2 regions of the Roseateles sp. GW821-FHT09B06 genome follow, and region 1 is predicted to be linked to the other one. Evidence: riboswitches for the same ligand, from Rfam matches in the RefSeq annotation. Region 1 holds a riboswitch; the other holds the start of a gene.
What was found. A riboswitch is a leader RNA that binds a small molecule or an ion and turns the genes downstream of it on or off. The one in region 1 is predicted to bind thiamine pyrophosphate.
Positions count from the first base shown of each region.

Region 1 (5,847 bases):
CTGCTGCACATAGGCCGCGCGCAAGGCGGGAACGACCTGGCTCATGTCGCATTCGGGCAGGCCCTCGGGCACCGTCGCGAACGGGTTGGCCTTCACCATCAGGCCCAGCTTGCGCATGTCTCGCTCGTGCGGGCCCAGGAGTTCGACAAGCCGGTCGGCGCTGTCGGCGGCTGCGGCGGCGAGAGGCAGCAACAGGCTTGCCAGGAGCAAACCCGCGCGGTGTGGGGCAGCGGAGAGGATGCGGCGGTCGAGGATGACGGTCATCGGGCCATGGTAGTGCAAGCGCATTCGGCTGGCTGCTTGACGTCTCGCGGCATAAGCCGAGCTTTGCCAGAATCCGAAGCACGGCCGCGGCATGTGGAGACGGCCTCAATCTCGACTAGGGAGGTCTTCAATGGATGAGTTCTTTCAGCAGGGGTATGCGCGCACGCTATCACGGACTTACTAGGTCGCGGCCGACGGCCTAGGTGCGTTCATAGATGTGGTGGAGCCGGCCTATGGCGACGGGGGGGCCTTGACCGATGCCCCCTTCGACAATCACCCCGAACGCCGCCCAAAGAAAAAGCCCCGACACATCTCTGCATCAGGGCTCTCAATGTGGCTCCTCGACTTGGGCTCGAACAGGGGCCTACGGATGAATAGGTCTATGGTCGAGCTGGGAGTCCGAGTGTCGATCATCGGGAAAGGATCCCGGTAGTGACCGGTGCCCGGGTATGCTTCCAAGATGATCTACCTAGCAATCACAGGGCAGGGCCTTCGTGAGGCGATTCGCGCCGCCACTTCGAGCGATGCTATCTGGTGTGGCAGCGACGCGATCTCAGATGAAGACTATGGCCGCCTTGATGGCGTCAACCTGAGCCGCTTCGTCTATGCCCTGAGCGATCGCACAAAGCTTGAGCGCGCGCTGTCTACGATCAAAGAGCACCATTCGGGCCAGCACATTTGGCTTGAGGCGCCAATCTCAGAGGGGCGTTGATGCGCACGTATCCGTTGCTCGACAAAGATGGACGGTTGCATTCCTTCGAGGTCAGTGCCCTGGCCGGGCGGCGTGCCGTACGACGCATTGCGGCATCCATTCCGGGTGGAACTATCTCTCGATCCAGCCTCCGAGAAGACCTGTTCTGCGAGTTCACGATTGCCGGAGAACGGTTTGGCATCGAGGAGCCATTCGGCGACAACAGCCGTTTCTGTATTGCACCCCTGCCGGGCAGCACCAACTCGGCGCTCGCAAGGGTCCATTCGCACTTCGCCGCAAATCGCTTGGGCTTGTGGATGGGGCGTCTCGGATTTTTGTCGTGCTGCGGGGTGCTCCTGCTGGTGCTTTTGGGGCCTGTGCGCAACTTCATCCAGCAAGATCGCTGTCTGGATGCCGGGGGTCGTTGGAGTCAAGCTCAGGGGCGATGCGAGGGCGTGAAGTGATTGCGGCCAATCGGTCACCCCACCTCGCGCTACACCTTCTTCACAAACTCCGACTTCAGCCCCATCGCGCCGATCCCGTCGATCTTGCAGTCGATGTCGTGATCGCCGTCGGCCAGGCGGATGTTCTTGACCTTGGTGCCGACCTTGACCACCAGGGACGAGCCCTTGATCTTCAGGTCCTTGATCACCGTGACCGTGTCGCCGTCCTGCAGCACATTGCCCACGGCGTCGCGGATCACGCGCACCTCTTCAGCGGCCGCCGGCTCCGAACCCTGGGCCGACCATTCGTGGCCGCACTCGGGGCAGACGAGCATGGCACCGTCCTCGTAGGTATAGGCGGATTGGCACTTAGGGCAGGCGGGCAGGGTGCTCATCGGTGGGCTCACTGAGGGAAATGAAGAAAGCCCCACATGCTTTCGCATGCAGGGCTTCTGAAGTGGCTCCCCGACCTGGGCTCGAACCAGGGACCTACGGATTAACAGTCCGGCGCTCTACCGACTGAGCTATCGAGGAATTGACCGTTCGGTATGGGTGCCCGCCGTGCGGTTGCGGCGGGCTTTCATAAAAACAGAACCTCCGAAGAGATTCTGTTTCTTCTTCTGTTCTTGGCTCCCCGACCTGGGCTCGAACCAGGGACCTACGGATTAACAGTCCGGCGCTCTACCGACTGAGCTATCGGGGAACAGAGCCTTGCATTATAGCCAGAAAATTTTAGGCCTTACAAGCTGATCTCCAAACTGGCACGCCAGGTGCGCGGCTCGAGCGGGTACAAGTACACATGGCCGTACTGGAAGGGCGATTCCTTCCAAGCGCGGCGGTCGGCGAGGTTGTCGACACCGGCGCGCCAGATCAGCAACTGCCTGCCGCCGAGTTGCTGTTCGTAGCGCAGGCCTGCGTCGAGCCGGGTCCAGCCGGGGATCTTGACGCTGTTGTCGGGCAGCACGGCGCGCCGGCCTTCGTAGACCAGGCCCATCTGCAGTTGCAGGCCCGGCAGGGTGGCGATGTTCTGGCGGCCCTGCAGCTTCAGCGCGGTCTCGGCCACATTGGCGGGCTTCAGCCCGTTCAGGCTAGTGTCTGCGCTGCCGCGGCGGCGCGCCTGCAGCTTCATCGCGCTGGCCAAGAGGCCGCCGCCGCTCCATTTCAGATCGGCCTGCGCCTCGACGCCGCGGTGCCGCGCGATGCCGTCCGCCACGCGGGTGCATGTCAGATCGGCGTCGCAAGTGCCGATGTCGCGCCACTGCGGGCGCTTGATGTCGAAGGCGCTGAGGCCCCAGTCCACGGTCGAGCTGCCGGACTTGAGGCCGATTTCCAGCTGGCGGCTCTTCAGCGCCGGCAGGGCCTGGCCGCCATTGGCATATTCGGGACGGTTGGGCACCACCTCGGACTCGACGCCCTCGCCCCAGCTGGCATAGGCCATCAACTGGGCCGACAGCGCGTGGCTCAGGCCCAGCCAGGGCGTGGTGAAGCTCTGCGTGTAGGGCGCCATGGGCTCCGAGCCGTCGGTGCGCACGCTCTCGCGCTTCAGCCGCGTGTGACGCAGCCCCAGCCAGGCCTGCCAGTCGGTGCCGATCTGGATCGTGTCGCGCAGATAGAACTCGGTGCTGCGCTCGTCGCGATTGGTGTTGTCGGCGCTGAACGTCGGGTCCGGCGTGGTGGGCGCAGGCGCCTGGCCCGAGATATTGCCGGTGCCGGCCCAGTTGTAGGTCTGGCGCTGGAAGCGGCTCTCGAAGCGCGTGAACAGCACGCCGGTGCCGATCTCGTGACGCATCCCGGCGGCGACGAACCGGCCCGCCAGCGAGAGATCCAGCGCGTCGCTGTTGCGGCGCTCGTTCTCGCTGCGGAAGTCCCACATGTCGAAGTCGCCGTTGGGGCAGTAGCGGTCGGCGTAGTAGCTGCCGTCGGCAGCCGTGCAGCCGAAGGGATAGGCCAGGCGGTCGTCGGTCTTCAGGCGCTGCACGCCCAGATGGGCCTGCGCCTTCCAATCCGCGTTCAGGCGCTGCGTCAGGCGCAGCGACGCATGCTGGTTGTTGAACACCACCGGCTGGCTCCAGTCCTGGTTGTTCAGGTTGGTGCGCGGGTCGATGTCCTTGGCCGAGGGCAGCCGGTCGCCCAGCAGGCTGAAGCCGGGCTGGCTGGGCTGGCTCTGGCGGTTCCATTCGAACTCGGCCTCCACCAGGGTGTCGGGCGTGGCGCGCCAGTCGCCGGCCAGGGCCAGCAGCTGCTTGTCGCCGCGCGCATCGCGCAGCTGCGGGCGCAGCTCGGCGGCGGCCGCATTGATGCGCAGGCCGAACGCTTGCCCCGCGCCGAAGCGGCGGCTCCAGTCCAGGCCGGCCTCGGCCGTGCCGCGCTCGCTCAAGCCCAGGGTGACGCTGGTCAGCGGTGCCGCGGTCGGGCGCTTGACCAGCAGGTTCACCAGGCCGCCGGGCGCGCTGGTGCCGGACTGGATGCCGCTGGTGCCCTTCAGCAGCTCGACGCCGCTCTTGTTGCCCAGGGACAGCGCCGTCTCGGCATTGATCGGCAGGCCGTCGCGGCGGTAGTTGAAGCGGTTGTCCAGGTCGAAGCCGCGCACCTTCAGATAGGACACATAGCCCTGCGCGTTGTAGGCATCGCCGACGCTGGCGTCGAACAGGGTCAGGCCCGACAGCGCATCGACACCGGCATCGACCAGCCGGTCGGCGCTCAGCACCGCGGCCTGCAGCGGCAGCTTGGCCACCGGCGTTTCGCTGCCGAAGCCGCCGATGGAAACGGGCGCCTCGGCGGAGCGGCCGCTGACGGAGACGGTGGGCAGCGCGCTGGACTGTTGCGCGCCGGCGCCCTGCGCGGCGCACAGCAAGGCCACGGCGAGGCCCAGGGGGGACAGGAGATGCTGGAGATGATGTGCCATCGAGTGCAAGGTCGAGCGATGGCAGGTCGGCCTCACATGAGTCCGCACGTCGGGAGAAAGGATCGGTGGTCGACGTGGACTTCTTGCGTGCTTCCCTGCGCGAGGATTACCTCAATCAGGTTCAAAGGGACTTTCTCAGTCGAACCGATTGCCCGGCCCAACACCCCTAGCGAAATGCCGTGCGGTGTCACTACCGCATGGCGAGGTGGATTGTAGTGCCGCGGGCGGACACCCCTGGCTGGAGTGGGCGCCCTGGCCCGGATGCATCGGCGATGCGGGAGCTCGGCGGCCCGGCTCGGAGGGCTGCGCCGCGTTCGGCTCACTGCGATGCACTCGCGCCCCGCGCGCGCTCGCAGCCGGGGCTGCACGCTGTGCCTCGCCCACCCTTCGTGCCCGGCCACGAGCGGTGGGCGCCGGCGTGGCAGCTCAGCTTGCCGGTCCGGGCGTGCGCGCCACATTCATCAGCCAGCACACCGTCACGAAGTAGCCGACCAGCGTGAGCAGTTCCACGAGCACCGGCTCTTTCCACTGCTGCGCGGCGGCCGAGTAGGTCGCGTCGCCGAGGCGGTGCTGGCCGATCAGTTCGCGGGCGACCTGGCGGGCGAGCGCGAGTTCGCCGGCCAGGTCGGGCGGCGACGGCTCGCCGGCATCCAGGGCTGCCAGTGCCGAGGCGGGTACGCCGGCGGCCTTGGCCAGCGGCAGGTGCATGTCCCACTCGAAGACGTTGGACAGCTCGCGCGCGACGACGCAGATGGTCCATTCGCGCAGCGCGGTGTCGAGCGTGCCCTCGTAGCGCAGGGTTTCGCCGACCTTCGCCACCGCGCGCAGCAGTGGCGGGCGGTGCAGCAGGGGTCGGAACGGGCCGTACACACCACGGCGGGGGCCATTGAACAGTTCATTGGCGGCCTCCTGCTGCGCCGCATCCAGCGTTGCCGGCGGCCCCAGCCGCTCGGGCAGGCCGGCTTCGGGAAAGGCGATGGCGGAATGGTTCGAAGGAACGGTGCTCATTGAGTTGGCTCCAGGGTTGCAGGGTGGGGTGCGGCCGCCCGCCACAGCCAGGCTGCCGTCAGCAGCAGGAGCAGCGTGGCCACGGCGTTCGCCCAGACCAGGGCATCCCAACCGGCCAGGCTGCCGGATCCCAGCGCACGAACCAGGACAGGGCCCGCGATCTGGCCGGTGGCGAAGGCGACCGTCATCCGTGCCAGCAGCGGCGTCGGGTGGGCGGGGCGCTGTTCCCGCGCCAGTTGCAGGCCGGCCATGGTGGCCACCATGAAGGTTCCGCCCACGAGCACGGCCGAGACCGCCAGCGCCCACAAGGCCTGCGTGGCCAGGGGCAAGGCCGTGCCGAGCGCCATGGCGCCCTGCGCCAGGGCCCAGACCCGTCGGCGCGGCCAGCTCGACAGCCAGCGCGCGGCGGCCGCAACGGACAGGGCCGCGGCCAGCCCGAACAGGGGCCAGGTCAGGCCGAAGACCAGCGGGTCGTCGACCTGCTGCCGGGCCATGGCGGGCAGGAAGGTGGCGGGCACGATATAGCCGAAGCCGAA
Region 1 is NZ_JBWKPM010000005.1:220,317-226,163, reverse strand. It holds gene AC07OQ_RS07040 (hypothetical protein) at 1-264, opposite strand, end outside; gene AC07OQ_RS07035 (hypothetical protein) at 725-976, shown strand; gene AC07OQ_RS07030 (hypothetical protein) at 976-1,419, shown strand; gene AC07OQ_RS07025 (zinc ribbon domain-containing protein YjdM) at 1,449-1,793, opposite strand; tRNA gene AC07OQ_RS07020 (tRNA-Asn) at 1,857-1,932, opposite strand; tRNA gene AC07OQ_RS07015 (tRNA-Asn) at 2,026-2,101, opposite strand; gene AC07OQ_RS07010 (TonB-dependent siderophore receptor) at 2,138-4,303, opposite strand; TPP riboswitch at 4,379-4,481, opposite strand; gene AC07OQ_RS07005 (carboxymuconolactone decarboxylase family protein) at 4,730-5,311, opposite strand; gene AC07OQ_RS07000 (YbfB/YjiJ family MFS transporter) at 5,308-5,847, opposite strand, start outside.

Region 2 (5,847 bases), on a different contig from region 1:
CGAGGACGGCATGGCCGCCGCGATGTCTGCCGACGACGCGCCGGACGGCGACGGTGCGGCCGAGTCGTCGGGCGGCTATGCCTCGACCGCCGGCAATGATGTCGTCCTGGTCCCCACCGCCTTGGGCGAGCGCTGGGCCGCCCTGGTCAAGCGCCTGTCGCTGGTGGCGATGGCGCGCGAACTGGCCCTGCAGGCCGAATGCATCGCCATCGACGAGCAGTCGGAGCCGCAGCGCTGGCGCCTGAAGGTCGAGCGCGAGTCGCTGCGCCAGCAGGCTCTGCAGGACAAGCTGCAGGCCGCACTCGGCGCCCTGCTGGAGCGTGCGGTGCAGATCGAGGTCGAGGCCGGCTCCGCGCAGGACTCGCCGGCGCTGCGCGATGCGGCCGAGGCTCAGGCGCGCCAGCGCCAGACCGAGCAGATTGTTTTCGACGACCCGCTGGTGCGGCAGCTGATGACCCAGTTCAAGACGGCCCGCATCGTTCCGGGCTCGATCAAACCCCACTGATATGAACCACCCCCTACTCGCTTCGCGAGCCCCCTTCGAGGGGGCGAGCCCGCAGGCCCGGCAAAGCCGGATCCTCGGGCTCCGCTGGGGAATGCGTTTGCTACGCTGATTGAATCGACAAGGAGATACGAACATGATGAAGGGTCAACTCGCCGGCCTGATGAAGCAGGCCCAGGCCATGCAGGACAACCTGAAGAAGGCCCAGGACGAGCTCGGCAATATCGAGGTCGAGGGCCAGTCGGGCGCCGGCATGGTCAAGGTCACGATGACCTGCAAGCACGACGTCAAGCGCATCACCATCGACCCCAGCCTGCTGGCCGACGACAAGGACATGCTGGAGGATCTGGTGGCCGCCGCCTTCAACGACGCGGTGCGCCGCGCCGAAGCGGTCAGCCAGGAAAAGATGGGCAAGCTGACCGCCGGCATGCCGATGCCTCCGGGCATGAAGTTCCCGTTCTGATCTTGTCCGCCCTCGAGGACTTGATCGAGGCGCTGAAGCGCCTGCCCGGCGTGGGCCAGAAGTCGGCCCAGCGCATGGCCTACCACCTGCTGCAGCACGACCGCGAGGGGGCCCGCAGCATCGCCGCGGCGCTCTCGGCGGCGATGGCCCAGGTGCGCCATTGCCAGCGCTGCCACACCTTCAGCGAGGCGCCGGTCTGCGAGATCTGCAGCGATGCGCAGCGCGATGCGCGCCTGCTGTGCGTGGTGGAAAGTCCGGCCGACCAGGCGGCGCTGGAGCGCACCGGCTCCTACCGCGGCTACTATTTCGTGCTGCAGGGGCGCCTGAGTCCGCTGGACGGACTCTCGACCCAGGCCATCGGCGCCGAGCAGCTGCTGGCGCGCGCCGCCGAGCCGGGGGTGGAGGAGGTGATCCTGGCCACCAGCTTCACCGCCGAGGGCGAGGCCACGGCCCATGTGCTGGCCGAGGCGCTGCGCTCGCGGGCCATCCGCGCCACGCGCCTGGCGCGCGGCGTGCCGGTGGGCAGCGAGCTGGAATATGTGGATCTGGGCACGATCGCCCATGCGCTGGTGGACCGCCGCTGAGCACGAAAGCGACCATGACCGTTGCCAACTACTGCATCCTGGTGGCCTGCGCGCTGCCCGTCGTCTGCGCCGGCATCGCCAAGTCCAAGGGCTTCGGCAAGCGATTGCGCGACGGTGGTTTCGACAACCACCACCCGCGGGCCTGGCTGGCCAGGCTGGGCGGCTGGCAGGCGCGCGCCGATGCGGCGCAGGCCAACAGTTTCGAGGCACTGCCGCTGTTCATCGCCGGCGTGCTGGCGGCCCAGCAGCTGGGGGCGGCGCAAGAGCGCATCGACATGCTCGCGCTGTCCTTCGTCACCTTCCGGCTGATCTATATCGGCCTGTACCTGGCCGACCAGCCGAGCCTGCGCTCGTTGGCCTGGGCCGCCGCCTTCGGCAGCGGCGTGGCGCTGTTCTTCGCCTGAGCCGGCTCGCCGCAGGGTTCAGCGGCGCTTGCCGGGCTTCTGCGCCGCGCTGGCGCTGCGCGCGGTCCTCACGCCGGCCTTGGCCGTCCGGACACCGCCGTTGCCCTTGATGGCGCTCTTGGCGCTGCGCACCGGTGCCTTCGCGCTGCCGCCGCCACCGGCGGTGTAGACCACCAGCAGCTGGCCGGGTTTGAAACCGGCCTTGGTGGAGACCTGGTTCCATTGCGCGACCTGGGCCGCACCGACCTTGTAGCGGCGCGCCACCGAGGCCACGGTGTCGCCCTTGCCGGCCTTGAAGCTGACGCGACGCAGCGGCGGCATATCGGGTGCGAGGCTCAGGCTGGCGTTGTCGGCCAGCTGCTCCGAGACGTCGCGGTCGTGGCGCGCGCTGCGCGGCACCAGCAGCGTGGAGCCACCCTTGACCAGCATGCGCGGCGGGATCTTGTTGATCTCGCGCAGCTGGGCCTCGTTCATGCCCACCTGCTTGGCCGCGTCGGCCGGCTTCATGGTCCTGGGAACCACCCAGGCGGTCCAGCTGGCGAGCTGGCCCCGGTGCGTGGCCAGGTTGCGCGCGAAGGCGTCGGCATTGTCATAGGGCAGCAGCACCTGGTCGGAGGCCGCGGCCAGCAGCACCGGCTTGTTGGCCTGCGGATTGAACTGCTTGAACTCGTCGGACGTCATGCCGGCCAGCCGGGCCGCGACATCGACGTCGATGTCGCGGTCGATCTCGACGCTCAGGAAATAGGGGTGGTTGGCAATCGCCGGCAGGGCCAGCGAATAGGCGTCGGGACGCAGCACGATGTTCTTGACCGCCTGCAGCTTGGGCACGTAGTAGCGCGTCTCGTCGGGCATGCGCAGGCTCTCGTAGTCGGTCGGCAGGCCGGCCTTCTGGTTGCGCGCGATCGCCTTCTGCACATTGCCCTGGCCCCAGTTGTAGGCGGCCAGCGCCAGATGCCAGTCGCCGAACATCTCGTGCAGCCGGCCCAGATAGTCCAGCGCGGCGCGGGTGGAGGCCAGCACATGGCGGCGGTCGTCGCGGAAGATGTTCTGCTTCAGGTCGAAGTCGCGCCCGGTGGCGGGCATGAACTGCCACATGCCCGAGGCCTTGGCGCTGGACATGGCCTGCGGGTTGAAGGCGCTCTCGATGAAGGGCAGCAGGGCCAGCTCCAGCGGCATGCCGCGCTTCTCGACCTCGGCCACGATGTGATAGAGGTAGCGGCCGCCGCGCTCGGTCATGCGCGCCACATAGTCGGGGCGGCTGCTGTACCAGTTCTCGGCCTTGCCCACCAGTTCGTTGTTCAGGTCGGGCATCGCGAAGCCGCTGCGCAGGCGTACCCACAGGTCGCGCTTGGCCTGGGCGTCGTCCAGGTCGACATTGACGCCGGGTTGCAGCGCGTCCTCCACCAGGGGGCGCGGCTGGACGGCGACCGGTGCGGACGGTTCTAGCTCCAGCGGGGCCAGGGGCACGGCCGGCGCCGGGGCGGGCTTGGGCGCCGGCGCCTTGGCCGCGGCCTTGTCCGCATTGAAGCGTATCCACTGGTAGACCTTGTCGGCGTCGCGCTTGGCCCGCTCCGCATCGCTGAGCTTGGCCTTGGCCGCCAGATCGCCCAGGTCCTGGGCCCGGCCCAGCGGTGCCAGCGCCATCAGGGCGCAGCCGGCCAATAGCGTCATCGTCCAGCGTTTCATCGCCATCCCTCCCAGGGTTCTCGTGAAGAACGGGCGCGGTGGCGGCCATCTCGGCCCCGCCACCCCTAGCAAGCGGCCGCAGTTTAGGGGCGCATATCGCCCCCATGACAGCCGGGTTTGCACGCTGATCCGTCAGAGATTTAACGAAGCCCGTGGCTTCGCACCCTATACTGCGGGCCTGCTCCGGGGTGCCCTGTTACGCCGTTCTCCTTGAGAACGCGTCGGGCTGAGATGTGGTGGAAGCCATGGTCCCGCTGAACTTGATCCGGTTTGTACCGGCGTAAGAAGAGCCTGCTCCCATGCCATGGGTGCGGGCCCTGGAGGTTGTCGTCCAGGGTCGAGGTCGCGGCAAGCCCGTCCGCACCTCCCGCCCGTCTGCACGCACCTGCTCGGCCCCACCTCTCGGCGCGCCTTGTGAGCCTTCGTGCGCCCGTCTCCGTCTCATGACCAGCCTCCGGGGTTCAACCCGGAGACCTTCAGTCATGACCCCACGCATCACCGCCCCGAGCGCCCTCGACCAGAGCATCCGGCTGAGCCGCGAACCCCTGCCCGCCTCCACCAAGACCCATGTGGCCGGCACCCTGCATCCCGAGCTGCGCGTGCCGATGCGCGCGATCGCGCTGAGCAATGGCGAGCGGATCACGGTCTATGACGCCTCCGGCCCCTACACCGACCCGGCCGCCGCGATCGACGTGGCACGCGGCCTGCCGGCGCCGCGCGCCGCCTGGGTCGAGGCAAGACATGACACCGAGGCCTACGAGGGCCGCGCGATCCAGCTGATCGACGACGGTCTGCGCGACCAGGAGCAGCAGCTGAAGCTGCGCGCGCTGAGCGCCGGCCTGCAGCGCCGGCCGCGTCGCGCCAAGGTGGGTGCCAACGTGACCCAGCTGCATTACGCGCGCCGCGGCATCGTCACGCCCGAGATGGAGTTCGTCGCGATCCGCGAGAACCAGCGCTTCGAGTGGATGCGCGAGTACCAGGCCGACGTCGAGCGCGAGGCGCGCCTGCGCGGCAATTCCTTCGGCGCCAGCATCCCCGCGATCATCACGCCCGAGTTCGTGCGCGACGAGGTGGCGCGCGGCCGCGCCATCATCCCGGCCAACATCAACCACACCGAGCTGGAGCCGATGGCGATCGGCCGCAATTTCCTCGTGAAGGTCAACGCCAATATCGGCAACTCGGCCGTCAGCTCCTCGATCGAGGAGGAGGTCGAGAAGATGGTCTGGGCCACGCGCTGGGGCGCCGACACGGTGATGGACCTCTCGACCGGCCGCAACATCCACACCACGCGCGACTGGATCGTGCGCAACAGCGCCGTGCCGATCGGCACCGTGCCGATCTACCAGGCGCTGGAGAAGGTCGGCGGCGTGGCCGAGGAGCTGACATGGGCGCTGTTCCGCGACACCCTGATCGAGCAGGCCGAGCAGGGCGTCGACTACTTCACGATCCACGCCGGCCTGCGCCTGCCCTTCGTGCCGATGACCGTGAAGCGCCGCACCGGCATCGTCTCGCGCGGCGGCTCCATCCTCGCGAAATGGTGCATCGCGCACCACCGGGAGAACTTCCTCTACACGCATTTCGAAGAGATCTGCGAAATCATGAAGGCCTACGACGTCAGCTTCTCGCTGGGCGACGGCCTGCGTCCCGGCTCGCTGGCCGACGCCAACGACGAGGCCCAGTTCGCCGAGCTGAGGACGCTGGGCGAGCTGACCAAGATCGCCTGGACCCATGATGTGCAGACCATGATCGAGGGCCCTGGCCATGTGCCGATGCACCTGATCCAGGCCAATATGACCGAGCAGCTGAAACACTGCGACGAGGCGCCCTTCTACACCCTGGGTCCGCTGACCACCGACATCGCGCCCGGCTACGACCACATCACCAGCGGCATCGGCGCCGCGATGATCGGCTGGTTCGGCTGCGCGATGCTCTGCTATGTCACGCCCAAGGAGCACCTCGGCCTGCCGGATCGCGACGACGTCAAGGCCGGCCTGATGGCCTACAAGATCGCGGCCCATGCCGCCGACATCGCCAAGGGCCACCCGGGCGCCCGCGCGCGCGACGACGCGCTCTCCAAGGCCCGCTTCGAGTTCCGCTGGACCGATCAGTTCAACCTCGGCCTGGACCCCGAGACCGCGCGCGCGTTCCACGACGAGACCCTGCCCAAAGACAGCGCCAAGGTGGCGCATTTCTGCTCGATGTGCGGCC
Region 2 is NZ_JBWKPM010000025.1:69,476-75,322, reverse strand. It holds partial or broken gene AC07OQ_RS19110 (DNA polymerase III subunit gamma/tau C-terminal domain-containing protein) at 1-505, shown strand, start outside; gene AC07OQ_RS19105 (YbaB/EbfC family nucleoid-associated protein) at 639-965, shown strand; gene recR (recombination mediator RecR) at 962-1,549, shown strand; gene AC07OQ_RS19095 (MAPEG family protein) at 1,564-1,953, shown strand; gene AC07OQ_RS19090 (transglycosylase SLT domain-containing protein) at 1,972-3,639, opposite strand; TPP riboswitch at 3,814-3,943, shown strand; gene thiC (phosphomethylpyrimidine synthase ThiC) at 4,122-5,847, shown strand, end outside.
Region 2: linked by a shared signal. The riboswitch ahead of thiC (phosphomethylpyrimidine synthase ThiC) and the one ahead of AC07OQ_RS07010 (TonB-dependent siderophore receptor) in region 1 are both predicted to bind thiamine pyrophosphate.